DNA from 4 places in the Halalkalibacter flavus genome. Region 2 is predicted to be linked to each of the others. Evidence: riboswitches for the same ligand, from Rfam matches in the RefSeq annotation. Region 2 holds a riboswitch; each other region holds the start of a gene.

Region 1 (4,407 bases), on a different contig from region 2:
GATCACAACGAGTACCTTCTCTTTGGCGATGCAAAAACAAGGCCACCGTGCGGGGAGCGCGAGTGCGGTGTTAGGTACCCTTTCCTTGTTCCTCGGTTCAATGGTTTCCCCACTTGTTGGGATTAACGAAGCGACGGCGGTACCGATGGGAGCAATTTTGTTTTTTACTTCATTGCTTGGAGCTATCGCTTTTTTCAAGCTGACAAACATGCAGCAGGTCGAACCGAGTGTACAAGTTAAGGTAGGAGGGTGATGCCAAAAAGGCTAGTCCCCAGCCTATATGTCTTGAATACATGCTTACAAGTAACGCGGACAAACTACTATTGATTCTAGTTTAGGAGGAATGGGAATGAGATATTTGTTTTCTATTTTATTTGCAGTTTTGCTCACATTATCGGGATGTGGAGCAAACAATGAAACGGTCGAAGAACCGGTTCAAGATGAAACTACTGAGGAAGCACAAGAAGAGGCAGAGGGTGTTGAGGAAACCCATGCTACGATTGTGTTAAGTGAAGAAGATCCTGAGAATATCCTAAGCGAGGATACGATATCGTTCGAAAAAGGACAAACGCTTATGGAAGTAATGGATGAGCATTATGACATTACAACGGCGTATGAAGGAGCGTTTATCTCAGGAATTAATGGAATTGAAGCAGATGATGAAACATCAAGTTATTGGCTCTATACGATCAACGGGGAAGAAGCATTAGTAGGGGCAGCTGAATACGAAATTGAACATGGAGACTTGATTCATTTTCATTACGCTTCGATTGAATAGGCATGTCAATTCGCCGAATTACGTTGCTAGCCATGCTCAGTGCTCTTTGTGTGGTAGGCCGAATGGCTTTTGCTCATATTCCTAATGTTCAACCGGTTACGTCCATTATTATAATCACAGCGATGTTTATGGGACCGGTCAATGGCCTCATTCTAGGTTTTGTCAGTACGGTATTAACGAATATGACATTAGGAACAGGCATATGGACCTTTTGGCAAATCATTTCTTGGTCTGTGATTGGGCTTCTCTCTGGCTGGATGGGAAGAGCTCATACGAAGTGGGGTATACCTTTCCTTGTTCTCATCATGTACGCAGGATTTTGTGGTTATTTTTATGGATTTGTCATCTCGTTAAATATGCTGTTCATTAGCGATCGCTTTATCGCGTATTACTTAGCTGGGCTCCCATTTGACACAAACCATGCGATAGGGAATATGATTTTCTTTTCACTCCTTTATCCAGTCATGAGTAGGGTTTTTGTTCATTATTTAAAGAAAGGTCCATTTTCATCGATATAATGAAGGATGTTAAGCTTAAAGGGGCTTTTGAAAAGCAAAATCTTTGTTACAGTGGGATAAAGATTAAGGTATATATTATTTGAGGCGGAGATCGTTACGATTTTCGTCTCTTTTTTCAGGTTTCTTGGGAGAATTGGGCATTATGAAAGGCTTGTTCGGTGTTATGGGAAAGGGGATTAGGTGTTCATAAGAGGGATGAAGACCTGATTGTTGCTCTGGGAAAGGGAATTGGGTCTTCATAAAGGGATGAAGACCTGATCGTGCTCTGGGAAAGGGGATTGGGTCTTCATAGGAGGGATGAAGACCTGATTGTTGTGTTAGGAAAGGGGATTAGGTGTTCATAAGAGGGATGAAGACCTGATTGTTTCTTTGGGAAAGGGGATTAGGTCTTCATAAGAGAGATGAAGACCTGATTGTTTCTTTGGGAAAGGGGATTGGTCTTCATAAGAGGGATGAAGACCTGATCGTTGCTCTTGGAAAGGTATTGGGTCTTCATAAAGCAAATGAAAGCCCGTTCGGTGATATAGCAAGGAGAAAGAGGTCTTCAAGCGTCCGGGAAAAGGATCGCGCTCTATTCTAACTAGAGGGTGGTAATTGCATTAAATAGTTGTTTAAAAGAACAGAATATTGTACAAAGTCAAAATGTGTGATAAGCTTTTCTAGAAAATTTATGAAAAATAATAGGGGAGCTATGAGGTTGGCTGAGAGGATATCCCGATGAAGATATCGACCCTTAAACCTGATCTGGGTAATGCCAGCGGAGGGATGTTTATTAGAATTACATGTTGACATGTAAAGTCTACACGCCTCTAAGGTGTGTAGACTTTTTTTGTGAAAGGAGGGTTTCATGGAACGTTTGCGTCAGTCGATCCGTTCAGTGGCTCCAGCGATCATTGCCATTATTATGTTTCTTGTCGTATGGGAAGTGGCTGTCTGGATTTGGGACGTTGAAAAGTGGATCTTACCAGCGCCAAGCTTGATTGTTCTTACGTTATTTGACACGTGGCATCTATTACCGGAACATATCTGGATGACCACAAAAGAAGCGCTGCTTGGTTTCTTATTAGGAATTATCGTTGCGTTAGTAATGGCTTTTATTTTAGATTTTTCACCGTTTTTACGTAAAAGTTTTTACCCGATTCTCTTATTCTCGCAAACGATTCCTATTATTGCGATTGCGCCGTTACTCATTATTTGGTTTGGTTATGGGATTTTGCCTAAAGTTCTTGTCGTTGCATTAGTCACTTTTTTTCCGGTAGTCGTTAGTGTTGTTGAGGGACTGCAATCAAGTGATCGCGATATGATCCGGCTTGTTCGGTCGATGGGTGGATCGCAACTGCAGGTATTTTCTTCTGTCAGGTTCCCGCATGCATTACCTTATTTATTTACAGGGTTGAGAATTGGGGCTACATATAGTGTGCTGGCAGCAGTAATTTCTGAGTGGGTCGGTGCAAGTTCTGGGTTAGGTATTTATTTAATCAAAGCTCAAAGCTCGTTTGCGACAGATAGGGTCTTTGTTGTTATTGTGTTGATTTCACTTTTAAGCTGCCTTTTATTTTTAGTTGTTGTACTACTCGGCAGACTCATGATGCCGTGGAAACATAAGTCTCATAAAAAATAAACAAATTAGGTCTGAGGAGAGAGTCCGATGTCAAAAAAATTAAGTGCATTTTTATTTTTCATTATCATGCTTATGTTAGTTGGTTGTAACCAAGCAGAAGAGTCAAGTCAAGGGGGAGAGGCCGAAACGGAGGTTGAATCGGAAACAGGGGAAGAGTTACCAGCTGAATCTACAGAGTTAATGGAAGCAACGTTTATATTAGATTGGGTTCCTAACACAAATCATACGGGTATTTATGTTGCGAAAGAAAAAGGGTATTTTGAAGAGGAAGGGATTGATTTAACGATTATCGAACCAGCTATGGAAGGAGCCGTACCAGTTGTCGCAGCAGGACAAGCTGATTTTGGGATTGGCTCTCAGACAGGCGTGACAATTGCTAGATCAACAGGTATTCCAGTTGTTTCGATTGCAGCTGTCATTCAGGAGCACACATCTGGTTTTGCTTCCCCAGTTGAGAAAGACATTACATCACCAGAGGATTTTGAAGGAAAGACATATGGTGGATTTGGTGGTGCGGAAGAAGAAGCAATTTTGGATACGGTATTAAATCAGCATGGGGTTGATCCTTCTTCGGTAGATAATGTGATTGTTGGATCTGCTGACTTTTTTGCGAATACGAAAAGAGACATAGATTTTCAATGGATTTTTTATGGGTGGACAGGAATTGAAGCTGAAGTTCGTGGTGAGGACATTAATATGATTTACCTTAAAGATATTGATCCTGTTTTTAATTATTATTCTCCTGTTATTTTTAGCAGTGAAGCCGTGATTGAAGAGCAGCCTGAGCTAGTTGAAAAGTTTGTAAGAGCTGTCTCGAAAGGATATGAATTTGCGGTTGAGCAGCCATCAGAAGCTGCGGAGATCTTAATTGCCGCTAGCCCAGAAACAAATGAAGAACTGATTCGTGCATCACAAGAGTGGTTAAGCCCACGTTACAAAGGGGATGCAGAAAAATGGGGTATTCAAGAGGAACATATTTGGAATGATTTTTCAGAGTGGATGCTTGAAGCAGGTTTGATTGAAACAGAAGTACCGACTGAAGAAGCGATGACAAATACGTTCTTGCCTTAATGAAAGGTTGTAGTCAATATGGAAATCAACATTCGTAATCTCCATCATTCCTTTGACGGGGAACCGGTCATTAAAGGAGTAAACTTGTCACTTCAAAAAGGGGAATTTGTTTCGTTAATTGGACCAAGTGGCTGTGGCAAAAGTACCTTGTTTAATCTCATTACGGGTCTTGATATTCCAGAAGAGGGAGAAATTTCATTTGACGGAGTGAATGTGATAGGGCAACGTGGGCATAGCAGTTATATGATGCAAAAGGATTTATTGTTCCCATGGAAAACCGTACTTGAAAATGTCCTTCTAGGTCCTAAGATAACAAGACACCAAACGGAACAACTAAAAGAAGAGGCACTTTCTCTTTTTCCTCTGTTTGGATTAGAAGGATATGAGCATCATTATCCGGGAGTTTTATCAGGGGGAAT
Region 2 (4,407 bases):
TACTTAAATCGATGCGGTGTGCGAAGCCGCCGTTATCTTTTAAGCCTTTTGAGTGATCTTCTCAAAAGGCGCACGGCGTGTGGTGCCATCGCAACCTTGTTCGCACTCTTTTCATTCAAAGGTGATCTTCCTTTTTTATTAAAATCGATTTAAATCCGCCATCAGGAGGGTGATATGATTAAAAAAGTTACAGCTACAAAAGAAGCACTCGATTTTATCGACTTTTTAAAAAAGAAGCATGGCCCTCTTATGTTCCATCAATCTGGTGGTTGCTGCGATGGTAGTTCCCCGATGTGTTATGCTGAAAATGAATTTATGATCGGCGAAAGTGATACACTACTCGGAGAAATCGGTAACTGCCCATTTTATATTAGCTCAGCGCAGTACGAATATTGGAAACACACTCAGCTCATAATTGACGTGGTCAAAGGACGTGGAGGAATGTTTTCTCTTGAAGGTCCTGAAGGGAAACGATTTTTAACACGTTCAAGAATTTTCACACCTAATGAACGTGCACTTTTAGATAAAAAGCAGCAAAAATAACTTTCTTTTCATACCACTATTCCTTAGCCCGAAATGCATACAAAAACAGGTTGTTGAGAAGTGATTCTCCACAGCCTGCCCTTTAATTATAAAGTTATAGTTTAATCTGGTGCATCCGTTAAATCCTCAATATCTCTTGATCCAAATACTAATAAAGAAAGCAATACTCCAACTAAAATAGCACCTGTAAAACCTTTCCCATCAAAGCCGCTATCATACTTTCCTGATCGTTTCTTCCCCATTTAATTAATCCTCCTCAATTCTTTGTTGAAAGGCTTCAAATACATCATCAAGTGTCATATCTCCATTTTCTTTTAAGAAGTCTGCTAAAGCATTCGATTTATCATTTCCAGGAGTAAGAAACTCTCCTAATAAAGTTACTGAAACTACAGGTGATGCTCGGTATAACTCCACAGCATCAACCTTTAATTTACCAGATAATAATAAAGCAGCTGCAATAATATCTAAATTCTTCCCTGTAAATAAATCCTGAATATTGTATGATGATGCCTTTGGCTTCTTAGATTTAGGAGTTTTTGCATTTTGTTGATAAGGTTGATAAGGCGGGCCTACAGGTGGCCCTGGTGGTCTTCCATACCTTCCATACATGAAGAAAAACACCCCCTGAAACTAGTTTATGTTCAGAGGGTACTTCGGTGAGACCAAATTCGAAAATGATTTATGAAATTTTGTAATCTTTTCTTACTATATGACCTAGTAATATAAAGCTTCTACCTTTTGACAATGCAAACACCTTTTATAAAGTGGAGTACTTTCAAATGAATGGTGACACTTATTTTGTACGTCCTTTAAGTGAGTTTCCCAGTAAAGCAGATCCTCCCTTAATTTATCAATTTTCCTTTGAATATCAGGCACCTTCACCACGTCAATCCTCCTTAGATGTTTACTGATAAATTTTCCCGCCAGACTTCTTAAACTGCTCAGCTTTTTCCTTCAAGCCTTTTTCAATCGCTTCGCTAGTTTCTAGTTTATTTTCTTTCGCATATTGGCGAATGTCATGTGAAATTCTCATACTACAGAACTTCGGACCACACATCGAGCAAAAATGAGCCGTTTTCGCCCCCTCAGCCGGTAGCGTTTCATCATGGTATTCTAGTGCCCGTTCCGGATCAAGTGCTAGATTAAATTGGTCTCTCCAGCGGAATTCAAAACGAGCTTTTGACAAAGCATCATCACGAACTCGTGCACCTGGATGCCCTTTTGCTAAATCAGCAGCATGAGCGGCAATTTTGTACGTAATAACCCCTTCACGTACATCTTCACGATTAGGTAATCCGAGATGTTCTTTTGGTGTTACGTAGCAAAGCATTGCTGTACCAAACCAACCAATCATCGCAGCACCAATAGCTGATGTGATATGATCATATCCAGGAGCAATGTCAGTCGTTAATGGACCTAGTGTATAAAATGGTGCTTCGTGGCACATTTCCAACTGCTTATCCATGTTTTCTTTAATTAAGTGCATTGGTACATGTCCTGGTCCTTCCACCATGACTTGAACATCATGCTGCCAAGCTAGCTTTGTTAGTTCGCCGAGAGTTTCTAATTCCGCAAATTGGGCTTCATCATTTGCATCAGCAATGGATCCTGGTCGTAACCCATCTCCTAAAGAAAACGCGATATCATATGTTTTCATAATCTCGCAAATTTCTTCAAAATGAGTATATAAGAAGTTCTCTTGATGGTGATATAAACACCACTGTGCCATAATCGAGCCACCTCGCGAAACAATACCTGTTAGACGTTTTACCGTTAATGGAACGTATCGCATGAGAACACCCGCATGGATCGTAAAGTAATCAACTCCTTGCTCTGCTTGCTCAATCAACGTATCACGATATACTTCCCACGTTAAATCCTCTGCAATCCCATTGACCTTCTCAAGTGCTTGATACAGCGGAACCGTGCCAACGGGAACAGCAGAATTCCGAATGATCCACTCACGTGTTGTGTGAATGTTTTTACCTGTCGATAAATCCATCATCGTATCAGCACCCCAGCGCGTTGCCCATGTCATTTTTTCAACTTCTTCTTCAATTGATGAAGAAACCGCCGAATTCCCAATATTCGCATTAATTTTCACATGGAAATTGCGTCCAATAATCATCGGTTCTGTTTCAGGATGGTTGATGTTTGCTGGGATAATCGCTCTACCGCTTGCAACCTCCAAACGCACGAATTCTGGATCAAGATTTTCTCTTATTGCGATAAACTCCATTTCAGGTGTAATAATACCTTTTTTTGCATAATGAAGCTGTGTTACATTTTTACCTTTTTTCGCACGTAACGGCTTTCGTTCTAACCCAGGGAAGACATGAGAATTGGCACGTGGGTCTTCTGCCGAAATATACCCGTTATCCTCTGGTTTAATCTTACGCCCTTCGTACTCTTCCACATCATTTCGTTCTTTAATCCACTTGCTGCGAAGAGCAGGAAGCCCTTTTGTTATATCAACTTTGTAATGATGGTCCGTGTATGGACCACTTGTGTCATATACGCGAACTGGCGGATTTTCCTCTTCCCCAACCGTTCCTGATGTCGGACTTAATTCAATTTCTCGCATAGGTACTTGAATGTCAGGCCTCGAACCTTGGACATACACTTTTTTACTGCCTGAAAAGCTAGACATAATTGAAATGTTTTTTTCATTTAATGAAGGTGTGGACATTGAATTCTCTCCTTTTGAAATAGAAAGGACAAAATCTAGACATAAAAAGGAAGGAAGCTGAAGATACATAAAAAAGCCGGAACCAAACAATTGGTTTGGACCCGGCTAATTGATAGAAGTATAGTCAATAAAAATCTTTCTTAAACTTCCCCACGCTGGTATGATCCAGATCAGGTCCAAAGGGTCAACAATCTTTAACGTTCATGTTTCTCAGCCCAACTCATTGGACTCCCCTAGTTAATTCTATTAAATTAATTTATATTGTCATTATATAGGAATCTACAATAAATTCAAACACTTTTTTAGAATTTTTTTCATACACCTCCATTCATTGCCTATGGAACATTGGTTAAAAAAGTTATTTTGTGCTAAAGTTTTTACGTACTATTGATTGAAAGGAGTCTTTATGAAACCAAACGTTCTTGTCTATATGAGAGTTGATAAACGAGTCATTAAAGAATTGGAAAAAGAGTACGAGGTAACAAGTTTCCATAACCATGAATACATAGGAAATCCAGATTTTGACCTTGCATTAAAAAAAGCTGAAGGCATTATTGGACTTGCATTAAAAGTAACGAAAGAACTATTAGACAACGCTCCCAACCTTAAAGTCGTTTGTAACGTATCCGTTGGCTATGATAACTTAGACCTTGAAGAATTAACAAAACGGAAAATACTGGCTACAAATACACCGGGAGTCTTGGACGATACAACAGCAGATGCAATCTTTGGTTTACTGCTTTCAACTGCTAGAAGAATTCCCGAGTTAGATCAGTTTGTAAAGTCAGGACAGTGGGATATTTCTCTCCAACCAGATCAATATGGCGTAGATGTACATCATAAAACTCTAGGAATTATCGGAATGGGGAATATTGGCCGAGCTATAGCGAGAAGAGCTCATTTCGGCTTTGGCATGGATATTCTTTACCATAACCGCTCAAAAAACAAAGAGGCTGAGGAGTTATATCAAGCATCATATTGTGACTTCGATGATCTTCTTACGCAATCAGATTTTGTTTGTTTGATGGTCCCAGCTACGAAAGAAACGGAAAAATTGATAGGAGTAAAAGACTTTAAGAAAATGAAAAAAAGTGCTATTTTCATAAATGGATCCCGTGGAAAAAATGTCGATGAAGAGGCTCTTTATCATGCTTTAGTCAATAAAGAAATCCATG
Region 3 (4,407 bases), on a different contig from region 2:
AAAAAAGTCGTCTGGATCTTCACCAATTTCTGAATAAGGAGCAAGCATCCCGGCTGCAGCACCAGATGCTTGTCCTCCACAATTCGTTTTTTCTAATACTGTTACATCATAGTTACGTCTGCTAAGCTCAAATGCAGTTGCAAGACCTATGACGCCCCCTCCAAGAACCATTACTTTCTCTTGCACATGTCTCCCCCCTGCTCTTACTACTTTGAAACGAATGCTTGAAATCCACTACTTGCTGTAGCATACTTTTTCTTCGGGATTCTCCCTGCTTCGTAGGAAAGTCTCCCTGCTTCAATTGCGTATTTCATCGCTCGAGCCATCTTAACTGGGTCCTTAGCCTTTGCTACAGGGGTATTCATTAATACACCATCTGCACCTAATTCCATTGCTTGTGCAACATCCATCGCAGAACCAAGACCTGCGTCGACAATAATAGGAACATTTGCTTGTTCAATAATGAGCTCTAAATTATATGGATTTAGTATGCCTAATCCCGTTCCAATCGGAGCACCTCCTGGCATGACTGCTGCAGCCCCAGCTTCCTCTAATCGTTTACAAAGAACTGGATCATCAGAAGTATATGGTAAAACGACAAATCCCTCTTTTGCCAGGACTTCTGTTGCTTTTAGTGTTTCAATCGGATCAGGAAGCAACGTTTTCTCGTCTACACTGATTTCTACCTTAATCCAATCACTCAAGCCTGAAGCCTTTGCCAATCTTGCAATTCGAATTGCCTCTTCTGCTGTTTTCGCGCCCGAAGTGTTGGGCAAATAGGTAAAAGACATACCTTCTAAATGTTGTAAAATAGCATCCTCATTCGGAGCTCCTAGATTGACTCGTCTAATAGCAAAGGTCAACACCTCAGCTTCGGATGCCTTGATTGCTTCATTTTGGACAAATGGATTTGGATACCTACCCGTCCCAAGGAAGAAACGCGAAGATAATTCTTTACCTGCAATCGTTAATTTTTTTTGTTTCATCTCAGCCACCTCCAACGAATTGAACAAGTTCAATTCTCATGCCTTCTTTTAGTTCAGTCCCTGACCAATTGGTACGTTCAATAATATTTCCATCTACCTCAGTTACAACAAGATGTGGTTCGAGTTCAAAATGTGACACCACTTCTTCAAGGCTAGAAACGTCTACGTGATGTTCTTCCCCATTTATAATTAAACGCATCTACTATTCACCCTTTTTCCGCTAATATTTTTGTAAATTGCTGACAAACACCTTTTACATCTTTTGCACCAACAATTTCAGATATCATACAAATTCTAGTTGCACCTGCATCTAATACCTGATCTACATTGTGCAGCTTAATTCCGCCGATCGCCACAAACGGAATATTGATCTCTGCAATAACTTGCTTAATATACTCAGTTGTAACAGGATCGACGACATCTACTTTACTATTGGTATGAAAAATCGGCCCAACCCCAATGTAATCAGCTCCACCCGCTTCAGCCTCGCGAGCTTCCTCAATTTTGTGAGTGGAAAGTCCGATTATTTTATCTTGTCCCATAATCTTCCTTGCTTCAGCAAGAGGCAAATCATCTTGGCCAATGTGTATGCCATCTGCATCAACTGCAAGAGCAACATCAATGTGGTCATTTACAATAAACAACACATCATGCTTTCTTGTTAATTCACGTAGTGACTTTGCTTTGTTTAGCACATCTCTTTTGCTACTCGTTTTATCTCGTAACTGGATAATATCAACACCACCCAAAATTGCTTCTTCCATTACTTCTACAAGGTCTCTGCCTTGATGAAATTCTTCACCTGTAATCGCGTATAACTTAAACTCTCTCATGAGTAACCCACCTTTTTATACATAAAATCGAAAAAAAGCCGCATCCGAACATACGGAATACGGCTCAGATGACTTCCCTACGCTGGCGTGATCCAGATCAGGTATGAGGGTAAAAGGATAACCTTTTTCTCAGTCCACTTATGTGGACACCCCTAGTCTATAATACATACTAGTTATACAGTTATTATGACATACTGACTAAAAAAAGCAAGAGGCCAAGTTAACATCTTATTCTTCTATAAGAGGAATAGACGTCCCTTCAGACAAGTCCATAACCATCTCGAAGCGATCTCCAAATAGCAAGAAAGATCCTTCAGGTGAAACATGAATAGGAACATGCCTTTCTAATACAGTCAGCTTTTCTTCAGCATCTCTTTGAATATCATAAGCAACCAACTCAAAACCATCAGTGTAACTAAAGAAATCACTGCTATATTGTGGTCTTAAGTAGTAAAAAATTCCATGTACATCATCATAAGAGTAATAAGGGATCCACCATTGTTCCGAATATGTGTTAAGAATGGGCATGTCAATATGCCTAAAAGCATTTTGCTCATCATAAAATGTGTATGTGGAATACAGGTCATATACAGATTCCACTGTTACAGAGAGCGAGAGACCATCCGGGAAACTCATATATGCAATTACAGCATCCTGCCATTTTTTCACCTCCCCACTATTTACATTGACTTCATATAGAGGTGCTTGAAAATTAGGTTCGAGTTCTTCCCATTTTAAATACCCGACATCAGTAGCCGAAATCCATTGTACATAGGACTGTTCCAAATCGATACTTCTCACTTTCGTTTCAGCTACATCAACTACATACGTTTCAAATTCCCAATCTGGTAAAAAAGCAATCAAAATAAACGTATCAAGTTTATATGGATTCCAGTATGCAGTATATTCTTCGCCGTAATCTTTGATCGTCTGCCTTATCTCACCATTCCGGTCAATAATAACTAAGTGAGCCTCATTATCTACCGTTATATGCGAAATAGCAAATAAAGAGTAATCGGCATTAGCACGGACCTCTGTAATCCACCCGCCCACCTCAACAAAACTTGATGAATGTCCTGTAGAAAGGTGATGTTTATAAAGACTTGAACGCTCTTCTTGTTCTTGCAAATACAAAAGCGTATCATCGTCAAACCAACCTATAATTTCCGTTACAACATGTTCGTTTTGTATAGGTGTAATATCAGCCCCTGTAAAGAAAGAGGTTGATACATCTCGCTTAATTGGTTGATATTCGAAACTTCTTGGTAAGGGTTGACTCTCTAACGGAGCTTGGGTACAGGCTGAAACCATAAAAAGAATCCCAATAATATATACAATTCGCTTCATCTTTCCCCTCCCTCTCATTTAAGCACTTTCGTCTATAGTATTAGACGAAAATAACCCCTTAGACGTTTCAATTTTTTCACACAAAAAAGAAAGATACCTCACACCTTCCGGCCCACTAAATTACTACATTATAGCAGAAAGAGAGATATTTGTACTATGTTTTAGTAAAATAAAAATAGGCACTTATAAAGGTGATTTTACCTTTTAAGTGCCTTCTATACATAAGTCAATGAATCTTACATTTCACCATCTATAAACCTCGAACCAGCAATTCCAGGATTCGTCATTTCCTTTGGATCAAGAATTTCATTCAATTCCTCTTCCGACAAAATTCCTCTTTCAAGACAAATTTCCCGAACTGGCCGATTTGATTGAATTGCTTCTTTCGCCACCCTAGAAGCTACCTCATAACCAACATGAGGATTAATCGCTGTTACAATTCCAACACTTCTTTCAACCATCTGACGGCAATGTTCTACATTAGCAGTCATTCCCTCAATTGCATATTTCCTAAAGACACTTATTCCATTTTGCAAAATTGAAAAGGACTGCAATAAATTAAACACCAAGACGGGCTCCATAACATTTAGCTCTAATTGACCAGCCTCAGAAGCCAAACTTATCGTATGATCATTTCCAATGACTTGAAATGAAATTTGATTTACAACTTCGCACATAACAGGATTTACTTTCCCAGGCATAATGGAAGAACCCGGTTGTCTTGGTGGAAGATTAATTTCGTTAATCCCTGTACGTGGTCCAGAACTCATTAAGCGTAAGTCATTGGCCATCTTCGATAAATTAATAGCCATAATTTTTAGAGCACTTGATACTTCTGTATAAGCATCTGTATTTTGAGTTGCATCTACTAAATCCTCTGCAGTTTCAAATGGGTAACCTGTAATATCTGCTAAGTAATCTGCTATTTTTTTAATATACTCGGGTTTTGCATTTAGCCCTGTACCAACTGCTGTTGCCCCCATATTCACTTCATATAAATGCCCAACAGATCTCTCAATTCGACCTAGATCCCGACTGAGCACACGCTGATAAGCGCCAAATTCTTGTCCAAGTCTAATTGGTACCGCATCTTGCAAATGCGTGCGACCCATTTTTAAAACATCATCAAACTCTTTTTCTTTAAGCTTTAATGCTTGAATCAATTCATCTAGTTCTTTTCTCAACCCATCAGCTAATCGGAGAGCAGCAATATGAATCGCTGTTGGAAAGGCATCATTTGT
Region 4 (4,407 bases), on a different contig from region 2:
CAACTGATTTTCAATCGCTCTTGCTTGTTGGAGAACTTCCCAATGATTAGCTCTTGCCATAGGCCACTCCGCAACGACAAATACCACTTCCGCCCCTTGTAGCGCTAGTGAACGGACGAGCTCAGGAAAACGTAAGTCATAACAAATAATAATCCCCATCTTACGTCCGTCTAGCTCAAATACTTGTACTGAACTTCTCCCTCCTTTTAAGTAAAGATGTTCATCTAACATCGGAACAAGATGGATCTTATCATATGTATAAATAATTTCGCCGTTTCGATTGAGTATATACGACCTATTGTAAATACCGCCATCCTCCTCCACCGCAATAGAGCCAGCAACAATATTTACATTTAACTTCCTAGCTAGTTCCTCTAGGAATAACTCTGTTACATCCTTATCTGGTTTAATTGTCACTTCCAATGTAGGTAGCGTATAAGCTGTCGTCCACATTTCAGGTAGGACAAGGATATCAGGCTGTTGTTCCTTACAAATCTGCTCTGCCCACATTTTTATCTTTTCCCGGTTTTTAGCAGGATTGCCAGGGACAATATCCATTTGATATGAAGCTATTTTCATATTACTTCTCCTCCCATTACGTTGTATGTATCTTTCCATTATATCATTGGTTAAAAGAGAAACCGAAATAAGAATGGTTATTCCTTATCGAGGTTTTCATTCTAAAGGCTGTTTTCGTAACGATTGATGCTGTGAAGAAACGTTTTTCTCGTAGTGAAATACAGTGGAAGTCACTCGACTCCTGCGGGATGAAGAGGGAGGCCACTGAAAAAGGTACGGTTTTGACCTTTTTCAGTGACCTTTAAGCAATGAGCGGAACCGTTGCTTCCTCGAATCCGCTAAAAAGGACTTTTTCAGTGCCCTCATGAAGAGGTAGGGGCAGTACACACCCGCAAGGAGGCTCGACACCTCCTTGCGGGTGCGAGTGGCTGGAGCGCAATGTAACGAACATGAGGAGAACACGTATCCCCAAAAACAACAATGTATGCGAAAACATCCTTCTAAAAAAACAACAAAACCTTACCAATGGTTTTGTTGTTTATCTATTTAATTTCTCATAATAATATATATTAAATATATTATATAAAATATCGTTAAAGCCATCCCCTCGTATTTTTTCACTTTATAGTGTGTACGAGAGAAGATAAACAAGATAATCGTTAGCACAAGTAGCACAAAAATATCAAAAAATAATTTATCATTCACCGGTAAAGGAGAGATTATAGATGCAACCCCAAGGACAAATAACACATTAAAGATGGAGCTTCCAACAATATTCCCTAAGGCTATCTCACTTTGTTGTTTCATTGCAGCAGTGATTGATGTAATTAGCTCAGGTAAAGAAGATCCTATAGCAACTATTGTTAGTCCTACTAACGTCTCACTCATCCCAAAGCGTAAAGCAATATCCGTACTACTTTCTACAACCAAATATCCGCCTAATACAATAGCCGCCAACCCTCCAATAGTAATAAGAATGCTCTTACCCCATCCTCCAGTTTGGTCAATGTTTTTGCCTTCACCAATTTCATCTTCACGGCTATTCCTAGCAGCTTCAATTACATAATACAAAAATATAGCAAAAAATAACAAGAAGATAATTCCATCACTTCGAGTAATAAAATTTTCATTTGTAAATTGGAGAGTCCTATCACTCATAACTACGAGTAATGCAACCGTAGCTAGAAAGGCAAATGGAATTTCTTTTTTTATTGTTGGCCTTTCGACAGCTAAAGGGAAAATAGCTGCCGTCACCCCAACAACTAAAGACATATTTAATAAATTACTACCAACAATGTTACCGATTGTGACATCCGCATTCCCTTCTAAAGCAGCAATGATACTAACTGTTGCTTCAGGGGCCCCTGTACCAAAAGCTACAATTGTTAACCCTACAATAAGAGGTGGAACACGAAACAATGCAGCAATATTAGACGAACCATCAATAAAGTAATCCGCCCCTTTAATTAATAACCCAAAACCTATTAAGAGTAAAAGATATACCATCTTATTATCACCCGTCCATTTTGTAATCTTTTTTACTTTACACAAATTGAAGGGATTTTAACCTTTTTCCGCCAACAAAAAAAAAACGACTCACATGGAGTGCACTGAAACTCTCAGCTTTTCAGTGTACTCGTCACATAGAGTCATTTTTACCTAATCCTATTATGCTGCATCTGAAACTTTTCTCTGGCGTTTTGCCAAGAAGAACTGAGGATACTTTTTTGAAAGTAAAATTAATACAACAAGCGTCAGCAACATCTCAGGTATTAAATAAGAGATATTATAATAAAAAGAATATAGGCTAGCATTCATTCCATCTGGAGCATATTCTCCAAACCATACTACACCTGATGTAAAGTGACTAAAAAAGCGTAGTGTCGTAGCAAATAAAAGCCCTGTAACAATATGCGTCGTGCTAGGAACCAAGTCTTTTTTCAACATAAAAATGCTCGCGAATCCCACTACAAGATACGCTAATGGATAATCTAGAATTAACTGTACCGGGTGTACAACATATCCCCCAAGCAGCAGATTTAATAATCCGACTAATAACCCTGTTACTACACCCATTTTCCAACCTCGTCGAAAGGCAATAATAAAAATAGGAACCATAATCAGCGAAATCGAACCACCCATTGCCCAAAGAGCCCCAAACTTTACATTACTTAAGACAATCGCTAAACCTGTCATCACTGCCACTTCAATCATTGTTAATAAACGATCTCGAAACATGAAAAAACCTCCTTTTGTTTTTATCCACAAGAGGAGGAAAAGTGTCAAAATAAAATGAGCACAAATAAGCACAAATTATTAACAGCCACTTCCCTACGCTAGTTTAAACTAGATCAGGTTCTAAGAGTTGAGGGTTACCCTCTCTCAGTCACTTGACACCCCTAGTGGATATTGCTTGAAACTGTCCATTATATTATATCATATTCTACTAAAAGGTTGGATTTCTTCTTATATTTCCCAACTTTTCAAACGCAGCTGCAACTTCAATTAACTTATTTTCTGTAAATGCTTTTCCTGTGAACGTAATCCCAACCGGTTCTCCTTCTTCTGTATAACCTGCCGGAACTGTAATAGATGGATAACCTGCCTTAGCTGGAATCACTGCTCCAAGATTATTTGGAAAAACAATGATGTCAAGATCATCCTTGAGCAGCGCCGCGTCAATACCAATTTCAGTGGAATGATATTGATCAAATAAAAGCGCATCTAAATAGTCAACCTCAGTTAATGTTCCGCTAGTCCTATCTGATTTTGTAAGCAAAGACTGGCCGTATTTCAGCCTCCTCTCTGCATCTTCTTGGTTAAAACGAATGACGTCAGTAAGATTATGTACTGGTAGTTGCGAGCTAACTTCTTGTAAATAAGCATTTAAGTTAGCCTTAAATTCATGCACCAACACGTCTATCGTCCAATTCTCTTGTGCTGATGGGATAACGATTTCATCAACCACTTCTGCTCCCCCACTTTTCAACGTTCCTATAGCTTGATTAAGGATCGCTTTTTTTTCGTCACTCAATTGATTAAAAAAGGGATCTCTCGCCACACCAATCCTTTTTCCTATAAGTGTAGGCGAACGAAGAGCATTTAATAAAGAGTCGGCAGAAAGTGAGCTCCTTTTTGTTACAACATCCTTCTCATCTTCTCCCATCATCGCTACTAAAACATAAACAGCATCCTTTGACGAGCCATTGGACCTGCTGTATCTTGAGTATGAGAAATAGGAATTATCCCATGTCTACTAATAAGGCCCACCGTTGGTTTAATGCCAACAAGACTATTTTGACTCGATGGACTTAAGATGGATCCTGATGTCTCCGTACCAATTGCAACAGTTGCCAGATTTGCTGCAATAGCAGCACCAGAACCTGAGCTTGAACCACCAATATCAAACTTTCCGGGCCCATACGGGTTTAACACTTGCCCTCCTCGTGAGCTATAACCACTTGGCATATTTTCAGTTGACATAAAATATGCCCATTCCGACATGTTCGTTTTCCCTAAAATAATAGCTCCTGCTTCACGGAGCTTTTTCACTAAGAATGCATCTTCATTTGCATAGTGCTCCGCTAGTGCCAATGAACCAGCACTCGTATGAAGCTTGTCTTTTGAATCTATATTATCTTTTAACAACACAGGAATTCCATGAAGTGGTCCTCTCGTCTTTCCATTTGCACGTTCTAGATCTAATACGTCTGCTATATGAAGAGCATCTGGATTCACTTCAATAACTGAATTTAAAGTAGGACCGGAACAATCAATGCGAGAAATTCGATTTAAATAAAATGAAAACTAGTTCTTTTGCCGAAACCTCTTTACTCTCCATTTTTTTTTGTATTTCTTCAATGGTTGCATCTAATAACCAACTCTTTT

What was found. Region 2 has a riboswitch for thiamine pyrophosphate ahead of thiC (phosphomethylpyrimidine synthase ThiC). Riboswitches for the same ligand answer to the same signal wherever they lie in the genome.
Region 1: linked by a shared signal. The riboswitch ahead of SAY88_RS23920 (ABC transporter permease) and the one ahead of thiC (phosphomethylpyrimidine synthase ThiC) in region 2 are both predicted to bind thiamine pyrophosphate.
Region 3: linked by a shared signal. The riboswitch ahead of thiE (thiamine phosphate synthase) and the one ahead of thiC (phosphomethylpyrimidine synthase ThiC) in region 2 are both predicted to bind thiamine pyrophosphate.
Region 4: linked by a shared signal. The riboswitch ahead of thiT (energy-coupled thiamine transporter ThiT) and the one ahead of thiC (phosphomethylpyrimidine synthase ThiC) in region 2 are both predicted to bind thiamine pyrophosphate.

What each region holds. Positions count from the first base shown of each region.
Region 1 is NZ_JAWRVK010000076.1:1,753-6,159, forward strand. It holds partial or broken gene SAY88_RS23905 (Bcr/CflA family efflux MFS transporter) at 1-253, shown strand, start outside; gene SAY88_RS23910 (DUF4430 domain-containing protein) at 350-778, shown strand; gene SAY88_RS23915 (ECF transporter S component) at 781-1,296, shown strand; TPP riboswitch at 1,969-2,080, shown strand; gene SAY88_RS23920 (ABC transporter permease) at 2,144-2,917, shown strand; gene SAY88_RS23925 (ABC transporter substrate-binding protein) at 2,945-3,988, shown strand; gene SAY88_RS23930 (ABC transporter ATP-binding protein) at 4,007-4,407, shown strand, end outside.
Region 2 is NZ_JAWRVK010000002.1:185,425-189,831, forward strand. It holds gene SAY88_RS02200 (DUF779 domain-containing protein) at 175-543, shown strand; gene SAY88_RS02205 (hypothetical protein) at 645-785, opposite strand; gene SAY88_RS02210 (hypothetical protein) at 790-1,152, opposite strand; gene thiC (phosphomethylpyrimidine synthase ThiC) at 1,448-3,232, opposite strand; TPP riboswitch at 3,363-3,477, opposite strand; gene SAY88_RS02220 (2-hydroxyacid dehydrogenase) at 3,639-4,407, shown strand, end outside.
Region 3 is NZ_JAWRVK010000016.1:22,114-26,520, forward strand. It holds gene thiO (glycine oxidase ThiO) at 1-186, opposite strand, end outside; gene SAY88_RS12090 (thiazole synthase) at 207-986, opposite strand; gene thiS (sulfur carrier protein ThiS) at 988-1,185, opposite strand; gene thiE (thiamine phosphate synthase) at 1,193-1,819, opposite strand; TPP riboswitch at 1,877-1,983, opposite strand; gene SAY88_RS12105 (YqgU-like beta propeller domain-containing protein) at 2,048-3,166, opposite strand; gene aspA (aspartate ammonia-lyase) at 3,403-4,407, opposite strand, start outside.
Region 4 is NZ_JAWRVK010000009.1:77,095-81,501, reverse strand. It holds gene SAY88_RS08215 (carbon-nitrogen family hydrolase) at 1-579, opposite strand, end outside; gene SAY88_RS08210 (calcium/sodium antiporter) at 1,066-2,025, opposite strand; gene thiT (energy-coupled thiamine transporter ThiT) at 2,188-2,757, opposite strand; TPP riboswitch at 2,831-2,930, opposite strand; partial or broken gene SAY88_RS08200 (amidase family protein) at 2,966-4,257, opposite strand; gene SAY88_RS08195 (hypothetical protein) at 4,292-4,407, opposite strand, start outside.